DNA from 2 places in the Actinopolymorpha sp. NPDC004070 genome. Region 1 is predicted to be linked to the other one. Evidence: riboswitches for the same ligand, from Rfam matches in the RefSeq annotation. Region 1 holds a riboswitch; the other holds the start of a gene.

Evidence for each region. Region 1 has a riboswitch for thiamine pyrophosphate ahead of ABZV93_RS09390 (ECF transporter S component). Riboswitches for the same ligand answer to the same signal wherever they lie in the genome.
Region 2: linked by a shared signal. The riboswitch ahead of thiM (hydroxyethylthiazole kinase) and the one ahead of ABZV93_RS09390 (ECF transporter S component) in region 1 are both predicted to bind thiamine pyrophosphate.

Annotation. Positions count from the first base shown of each region.
Region 1 is NZ_JBEXMJ010000004.1:117,889-122,356, forward strand. Features, by position in the region: gene ABZV93_RS09380 (GH92 family glycosyl hydrolase) at 1-437, shown strand, start outside; gene ABZV93_RS09385 (TIGR03085 family metal-binding protein) at 550-1,185, shown strand; TPP riboswitch at 1,348-1,467, shown strand; gene ABZV93_RS09390 (ECF transporter S component) at 1,579-2,199, shown strand; gene ABZV93_RS09395 (ABC transporter ATP-binding protein) at 2,196-3,773, shown strand; gene ABZV93_RS09400 (energy-coupling factor transporter transmembrane component T) at 3,770-4,468, shown strand, end outside.
Region 2 is NZ_JBEXMJ010000025.1:6,268-10,735, reverse strand. Features, by position in the region: gene thiD (bifunctional hydroxymethylpyrimidine kinase/phosphomethylpyrimidine kinase) at 1-375, opposite strand, end outside; gene thiE (thiamine phosphate synthase) at 372-1,028, opposite strand; gene thiM (hydroxyethylthiazole kinase) at 1,034-1,843, opposite strand; TPP riboswitch at 1,836-1,933, opposite strand; gene ABZV93_RS28635 (electron transfer flavoprotein subunit alpha/FixB family protein) at 2,041-3,003, opposite strand; gene ABZV93_RS28630 (electron transfer flavoprotein subunit beta/FixA family protein) at 3,110-3,901, opposite strand; gene ABZV93_RS28625 (sugar phosphate isomerase/epimerase family protein) at 4,075-4,468, opposite strand, start outside.

The sequences.
Region 1 (4,468 bases):
CCGGCGAGGCACCCGCACCTCTCGTCGACGTCACCCGGCCCAGCGCGGGCACGGCCCGGGCGAGCGAGGGCGTGGACGCCGAGTACCTGTTCGACGACAGCTCGGCCGGCTCGGTGACGTTCACCGGCACCCAGCGGTGGGTGTCGTACGAGCTGGCGGCACCGGCCCGGGTTGCCTTCTACACGCTCACCTCCGCGGTGGAGAACGCCGGCGCGGCCCCCACGGCGTGGGTGCTCGCCGGCTCCCGGGACGGGACCAGCTGGGAGGTTCTGGACACCAGGAGCGGGGAGGAGTTCGCGTGGCCGGTGCACACCCGGCCGTTCCGGGTAGCCACGCCCGGTGACTACACCCACTACCGGCTCGACCTCGCGCCGGCGCCCGAGAACGCGGCCGGCGGCGAGCCGGTGGCCCTCGCCCAGGTGGAACTGCTGGCCTAGCGTCTGTCCCGGCCCAGGATCCAGCCCAGATCCGGGCGTGAGCCGGCGGGCGGAGGAGACACGCGTCAGGTAGCCGACTTCGAGTCGGGCGCGAGCGCCCTACGATCGGGGCATGACTGATCACGCCCGCGCCGAACGCCGAGCGCTCGCCGACCTGCTGGACACGCTGGGGCCGGACGCGCCCACCCTGTGCGCCGACTGGACGACGTCCGACCTCGCCGCCCACCTGGTGATCCGGGAGAGTGACCCGCTCGGTGCCGCGGGCATCCTGCTGCCGCCCCTCGCCGACAAGACGAAGGAACACATGGCCGGCCTCGTCGGGCGGCTCGGCTACACCGGGGTGGTCGACCGCTTCCGACAGGGTCCGCCCACGTGGTCCCCGGCGCGGCTGCCGGTGGTGGACCGTGCGGCCAACACGGTGGAGTTCTTCGTCCACCACGAGGACGTGCGGCGTGCCCAGCCGGACTGGACCCCGCGCGACCTGCCGAACGACTTCGAAAACCTCCTGTGGCGGCGGGTCGGCAGCGCCGGGCGGATGCTGTTCCGCCGGTCCGCGGCCGGAGTGCTGGTGGCCCGCCCCGACGGCGCCACCGCCCGGGTCCGCAAGGGCGAGCCGACCGCCGTGCTGTCCGGGCGCCCGAGCGAGATCACGTTGTACATGTTCGGGCGCAGGGGTGCGTCCCGGGCCGAGGTCGGCGGTCCGCCGGCGGCTGTCCAGGCGCTGGCCCACGCCCCGCTGGGCGTCTGACGGCCCGACCGCCCCACGTGGGCGGCGAGCCGTCGCCGTCCCTGGGCGGACGACGCCCCGGCACCGCCCGGGCGCCCGCGAGTCCCGGCGGCCAGGTGTAACCTTCGGGCGGCAGCGACACAAGAAACACAGGCCAGCAGGACAGCAGTAGCGACAGACAACAGCAGACGACAGGGGAGCGCGGAAGCGCTGAGAGTGCGGGGCCGCCAGAGATGGCGCCGCCCGCAGACCCTCGAACCTGATCTGGGTAATGCCAGCGCAGGAAGTCGGTCTGTCCGTTCGTCACCGGGCCCGTGCCCGGCCGATCGACCGATCGGGCGGTGCGGAGCCCCGCGGCGAGTCGGACCCGTGGCACTCAGGCCGCGTCTCCTCCCCGGTACAGGGAGGACGTTCATGACCCAGGATGTGACCTCGACCGCGACCCGCGGTCAGCGACCTGTCGACCGGCGGTGGCGCACCGTCGACATCGTGGTCGCCGCCGTGGTCGCGGTGGCGTTCGGCGTGGTGTTCGGCGCCTGGAACGCCCTGTGGGCGGCGCTCGGCCCCGTGTTCACCGGCTTCCCGCCCGGTCAGGCCGTGATGTACGGCATGTGGCTGCTCCCCGGCGTCCTCGGCGGCCTGCTGATCCGCAAGCCCGGCGCCGCGGTGTTCACCGAACTCGTCGCCGCCGCCGTCTCGGTCTACTTCGCCGCGCCCTCGCCGTTGGCGATCATCCTGTACGGACTGGTCCAGGGCCTGGCCGCCGAACTCGTCTTCGCGGCGTTCCGTTACCGCCGCTGGCGGCTGCCGGTGGCGCTGCTCGCCGGTGCGGTCGCGGGGGTGGTCCCGGCCGTCATGGACAACGTGCTCTACAACCTCAAGTGGGCGCCGACCTGGCAGCTCGTGTACGGCGTGCTCGTGGTGGTGAGCTCGCTCGTCATCGCCGGGGCCGGCTCGTTCGCCCTCGTCCGCACCCTCGCCGCCACCGGCGTCCTGGCACCGTTCGCGTCCGGCCGGGAGCAGACATCCCGGTGAGCGCGTCGGCGACGGCCTCGCTGCCCGCCGCGTCCGGGCCCGGCTCCGCACTGGCGGTCCGGGCCCGTGGGTGGTCCTTCCGGTACGCCGGCCGGCAGACGTGGGCGGTCCGCGATCTCGATCTCGACGTCGAGCCCGGCGAGCGGGTGCTGCTCGCCGGCCCGTCCGGTGGGGGCAAGAGCACCCTGCTCACCGGCCTGGCCGGTCTGCTGGACACCGAACAGTCCGCCGACGTCGAGGGCACCCTGCTGGTCGGTGGGTCGCCACCGCCGCAGGTACGCGACCGGATCGGCCTGGCGTTCCAGGATCCCGAGACGCAGCTGGTGATGGCCCGGGCCGGCGACGACGTGGCGTTCGGGCTGGAGAACCGCGCCGTGCCCACCGAGCGCATCTGGCCGCGGGTCGACGACGCGCTCGCGCTGACCGGTTTCCCGTACGGCAGGGACCATCCGACCGGGCGGCTGTCGGGCGGGGAGAAGCAACGGCTCGTTCTGGCCGGGGTGGTGGCGCTGCGCCCGGACCTGATCCTGCTGGACGAGCCGACCGCCAACCTCGACCCCGACGGGGCGGCGCTCGTACGCCAGGCCGTCGACCAGGTGGTCGCGGCCACCGGAGCGACGCTGGTCGTGGTCGACCACCGGGTCGGCGACTGGCTGCCGCTGGTGGACCGGGTGGTGGTGCTCCGCTCCGGCGGCGGCGTCCTCGCCGACGGCAGCCCGGAGAAGGTCTTCGCCACCGACCACGCGTCGCTCGCCGCGGCCGGTGTGTGGATCCCGGGCGAGCTGCCGGCACCCCGGCGGCCGCCTGCCCCGACCACCCCGACCACCTCGACCACCTCGACCGGCTCGCCCGCGCCGGCCGCTCCGGCTGCCTCGGCCGAGCTGCTCACCGCTGCATCGGTCAGCTACACCTACCCGGCCGCGGACCGGCCCGCCCTCACCGGTGCCGACCTGCGGCTGTCCGCCGGTGAGGTGGTCGCGGTCTCCGGCGCGAACGGCTCAGGGAAGTCGACTCTCGCCATGCTGACGGCCGGGTTGCTCGCCCCGTCGTCGGGCGAGGTGACCGTCGCCCCCGAGCTGTCGTCCGGCCGGTCCCCCAGCCTCGCCGGCGGCCGTCGGCCACTGCACCGCTGGCGGGCGGCCCAGCTGGTACGCGCGGTGGGCACGGTCTTCCAGGATCCCGAGCACCAGTTCCTCACCGCGAGCGTGCGGGCCGAGCTCGCCCTCGGGCCCCGGCTGGCGGGCCTGTCCCCCGAGGACACCGGACGCCGGGTGGACGAACTCCTGCACCGGCTCGCCCTGGACCACCTCGCCGACGCGAACCCGTTCACCCTGTCCGGCGGGGAGAAGCGGCGGCTGTCGGTGGGCACCGCGCTGGCGGCCGGTCCGCGGGTGCTCGTCCTGGACGAACCGACGTTCGGGCAGGACCGGCGTACCTGGGGTGAGCTGGTCGACCTGCTCGCCGAGCTGCGCGACGGCGGCCACGCCATCTGCTGCGTGAGCCACGACCGCGACCTGATCGCCGCGCTCGGCGACCGGGAGATCCGCGTACGGTCCGGGCGGGTGATCGGGTGAGCGTCCTCGCCGAGCCGATCGTCACCGACCCGAACGCCCCGGTCACCCGGCTGAACCCGGTCACCAAGATCGTGGCCGCGTTCGTGATCCTGGCCGGGCTGCTGCTCACCGCCGACGCGGTGACGCCGGCCCTCGTCCTCGGCGCCGAGCTGGTCGCCATCGCCGCGGCCGGCCTGCGGTGGCGGACGTTTCTCCGCCGGCTGGTGCTGCTGTTCGTCACCGTCGCCGGGCTCGCGGTGTCCACCCTGCTGTTCACCGACCAGACCGGCGGCACGGTGTGGCTGTCGGCCGGGCCGCTGCACCTGTCCAGCCAGAGCCTGCTGGCCGCCGTGTCGGTGGTGACCCGGGTGCTCGCCATCGCACTGCCGGGCATCGTGGCGTTCGCCTCCACCGACCCCACCGAGTTCGCCGACGCGCTGGTGCAGCACTTCCGTACGCCACCTCGGTTCACCTTCGGCGCGCTGGCGGCGTTCCGGCTGCTGCCGGTGCTGGGCGACGAATGGCGGACCTTGCTGCTCGCCCGCCGCGCGCGGGGCCTGGACGCCGGGCGGTCGCCCGTACGCCGGGCACGGTTGTTCGCCTCGGGCGTGTTCGCCCTGCTGGTGGTGGCGATCCGGCGTGGGGTCCGGCTGGCGACCGCGATGGAGTCGCGCGGCTTCACCGACCGGCCAGGCCGCACCCTCGCCCGGCCCCGG
Region 2 (4,468 bases), on a different contig from region 1:
CGCGTCCTCGGTGAGCAGCCGGTCCCCGCTGGAGGCGACCATCACCGGGTCGAGCACCACCGACGGGAGCCGATCCCGGTGGCGGCGGAGCGCGTCCGCGACCGTGTGCACGACCGTGGCGTCGGCGAGCATGCCGACCTTCACCGCGTCCACGCGGACGTCGGCGACGAGGGTGTCCACCTGCTCGGCGACGAACGCCGGCGGGACGACGTGGATGCCGGTGACGCCGCGGGTGTTCTGCGCTGTCAGCGCCACCAGGACGGCGGTGCCGTAGGCGCCGAGGGCGGAGAACGTCTTCAGGTCGGCCTGGATCCCCGCGCCACCGGAAGGGTCGCTGGTGGCGATGGTCAGGGCGACGGGCACGTGAGCGGTCATCGAACCTCCGTACGCAGGGCTCGGGCGGCCGCCGCTGGGTCGGGCCGGCCGCACACCGCGCTCACCACCGCGATCCCGGCCACGCCGGTGGCGCGCACGGCGGCGGCGTTGTCCGGGCCGATGCCGCCGATCGCCACGCAGGGCAGGCCCGCCGCGGCGGCAGTGGCGACGAGGTCGGCGAGAAGGGCCAGGCCGCCCGGCGACGCCGCGTCCGCCTTCGTCGTCTGGGCGAAGACCGGGCCCACGCCGAGGTAGTCCACGGTCCCCGGCGGCAGTGTGAGCGCGCCGTCGAGGTGGCCAGGAGCGTGCACGGACAGCCCGATCCACGCACCCGGCCCGAGCAGGTCGCGCGCGTGCTCCGGCGGCAGGTCGGACTGGCCGAGGTGGACGCCGTCCGCACTGAGCGCGTACGCGACGTCGGCACGGTCGTTCACGAACAGGGGTACGCCGGTCCCGGCGAGCACCTCGCGCACCTGCGCGCCGGTACGGAGCAGGTCCCGGGTCGTGGCGCCCGGGTCGCGCAGCTGTACGGCACTCACCCCGCCGGCAACGGCGTCCCGCACCGTCGCGGCCACCCCGCGCGGGCCACACAGCGCGGCGTCGGTGACGAGGTAGAGCGAGAGGTCGAGCGCCCCGCCCGGATGGTCGCCCATCGGTGTCAACCCAGCCTTGCGGCGGCGCGGATCCGGTCGGCGCCGGTGGCGTCCAGCTCGTCCAGCAACGCGGTGGCGAACGACCCGGGCCGCGGCGCCCGCGCGGCCGCCGCCTCTCCGGCGAGAGTGAGCAGCACCGTCGCCGCGGTGGCGGCCAGCAGGGCGTCCCCGGTCACCGCGAGGCAGCCGGCGGTGAGCGCGCCGAGCACGCAGCCGACACCGGTGACCCGGGTCATCAGCGGATGGCCGTTGGCGATCCGTACGGTGCGTTCGCCGTCGGTGAGCAGGTCGACCGGGCCGCTCACCGCCACCGTCAGGCCGTACGTTCCGGCCAGCGACCGGGCGGCCGGCCACGCCTGCTCCGGATCGGCGGTCGACTCCACGCCGCGGCCACCGGCGCCGCCGGTCAGGGCGAGCACCTCCGAGGCGTTCCCCCGTACGACCGCGGGCGGTGCGAGCGCGAGCAGGTCACCTGCCAGGGCGGTACGCCACGGCAGCGGACCGGCGGCCACGGGGTCGAGCACCCACGGCCGCCCGGCCCGGGCGGCCGACGTCACCGACGCCCGCATGCCCTCGGCCGAGGCGTGGGTGACCGTACCGAGGTTGACCAGCACCGCACCGGCGCCGGCGGCGAGCACCTGCGCGTCCTCGGGGGTGTCGGTCATCGCCGGTGACGCGCCCGCGGCGAGCAGGGCGTTGGCGGTGAAGTTGGCGACGACGAGATTGGTGAGGCAGTGCACCAGCGGCGCCTGGTCGCGGAGGTCCTCGCGTACCCCCGCTACGGCGTCCGCGGTGACAGACGTGGTCGTGACCATCGCGCGACAGTCCCTTCGCCAGCATGATCTGGATCAGGTTCGACGGGTGTGATCTCAGTCCCGGCGTACGGGACACCCCGCGTCACTGCGTCCGACCGTACCGGCTGGGCGCACGACGTGCGAACGCCGGTCCACGCGGTCAGCCCGCGTGGACCGGCGTTCGCCGGGTGCAATGCCCGGTGCGTCGCTCTCGCCGGTCAGCCCTTGCGGCGGTTGACCTCCTCGGTCGCCTGCGGCAGCACCGCGTGCAGGTCGCCGACGACGCCGAAGTCGGCCATCTCGAAGATCGGCGCCTCCGGGTCCTTGTTGACCACCGCGATCGTCTTCGAGGTCTGCATGCCCGCCCGGTGCTGGATCGCACCGGAGATGCCGGCGGCGAGGTACAGCTGCGGGGAGACGGTCTTGCCCGTCTGGCCCACCTGGTACGCGTGGGGGTACCAACCGGCGTCCACGGCGGCGCGGGACGCGCCGACCGCGCCGCCGAGCGCGTCGGCGAGCCCCTCGACGACGGCGAAGTTGTCCGCCGAGCCGACGCCGCGGCCACCGGAGACGACGATCGCCGCCTCGGTCAGCTCCGGGCGCCCGGTCTGGGTGCGCGGCGAACGCTCCACCACCCGCGCGGCCCGGGCCCGGTCCGACACCGTGACGTCGGTCTTCTCCTCCACCGGCTGGGCGGGTGCGGGTTCGGGCGTGGCGGAGTTGGGCTTGACGGTCAGGATCGGCGTGCCGTGGGTGACCCGGGACCGGACGGTGTAGTTGCCGGCGAACACCGCCTGGGTGGCGACGACCGTGCCGTCACCGGGCTGCACGTCCACGACGTCGGTGAGGACGCCGGACGCGAGCTTGATCGCCAGCCGCCCGGCGATCTCCTTGCCCTCCGCGCCGGAGGCCAGCATGATCGCGGCCGGCGTGGCGCGCTCGGCGAGCTGGGCCAGCGCCTCCGCCTTCGGTGCCACGAGGTGGTCGGTCAGCTCCGGCTGCTCCAGCAGGTAGACCTTCTGGGCGCCGTACGTCGCCAGGGTGTCCCTGGCCTGCTCGTAGCCGCTGCCGACGAACACCGCGTAGGGTTCGCCGAGGCGCCGCGCCATGGTCAGCAGCTCGGTGGTGGTCTTGCGTACGACCCCGTCGACGTGGTCGACGAGAACCAGGATCTCGCTCATTTCGGCACGCTTCCTTGCAGTCGCCCGCGGTCGGTCGCCCGTACCCGGATCGGTGGTCGAAGGTCTTCGGCAGCTTGCGGCAGGTCTCGCGGCAGGTCGCGGCAGATCAGACGAACCGCTGCTCGGCGAGGTACGCCACGAGCCGCTGCCCGCCGTCGCCCTCGTCGGTGACGACCGTGCCCTTCTGCCGCGGCGGCCGGGCCTCGAAGGAGTCGACCGCGGTCCATGCGGCGGCCAGGCCGACGGCACCGGCGTCGACGCCGAGGTCGGCGAGGCTCCAGGTCTGCACCGGCTTCTTCTTCGCCGCCATGATGCCCTTGAACGACGGGTAGCGGGGCTCGTTGGCCTGGTCGGTGACCGAGACCACGGCCGGCAGGGAGGCCTCGACGGTCTCGGTGGCGGCCTCGCCGTCGCGGCGGATCCGTACCGTGCCGTCACCGACCTCGAGCTCACTGGCGAAGGTGACCTGCGGCAGGTCCAGCCGCTCGGCCAGCATCGCCGGGATCACCGACATGCTGCCGTCGGTGGACGCCATCCCGCACAGCACGAGGTCGACCGGCTGCTCGGCGCCCAGCTTGCGGACCGCCTCGGCCAACACCAGCGACGTGCCCACCGAGTCCGAGCCGTGGATGGCGTCGTCGAGCACATGCACGGCCTTGCCCGCGCCCATCTGCAGGCTCTTCTTCAGCGCGTCGGCGGCGTCGGCGGGACCGACGGTGAGGACTGTCACCTCGGCGTCGCCGGCGTCGGCGAGCTTGAGGGCGGCCTCGACGGCGTACTCGTCCAGCTCCGACAGCAGGCCGGGCACGCCGGACCGGTCGACGGTCCGGTCGCCGGCGTCGAAGCCGCGTTCCGCGGTCGCGTCCGGGACGTACTTCACACACACCACGATGTTCATGCTCGCGTCCGGCTCCTCACTCGCGTCCTTGGCTCGCCTGGGGTTCCGCCCCAACCGTAGACGGGACCTACCCGACTGGCGCGAGGTTACCCGTGAGTAGCTTCGCGGGCAACCGCCAGGCACCCGGGGAGCACGAGCGCCCTCCCCGGGACCCGGCGTGCGTACGAGGCGTCCTACAGAACGGCGGTCAGCGACTCGGCGGTCTTGGCCACCGCGTCACGCGGAGCCATGGCCCGCAGCTCCGCGTTGAACGGCTCGACCTTGACCGGCCCGACGTACCCGATCTTGCGCAGGGCACCCACGAAACCGGCCACGTCGATCACCCCGGTCGCGCCGGGCAACATGCGCTGACCGTCCTGCTGCTGGTCACGCTCCAGACCGGTGGGCGCGTCGTTGAGGTCGACGGCCACCACCTCCTGCGCGGACAGTTCGGCGATGTCGGCCGCGGACTCACCGGAGGTGTACCAGTGGAAGGTGTCCAGGATGAGGCCGACGTTGGGGCTGCCCACGGCGTCGATGAGCTCGCGCGCCTCGGCGAGGGTGTGCACGAAGGGGTACAGCTCGGTG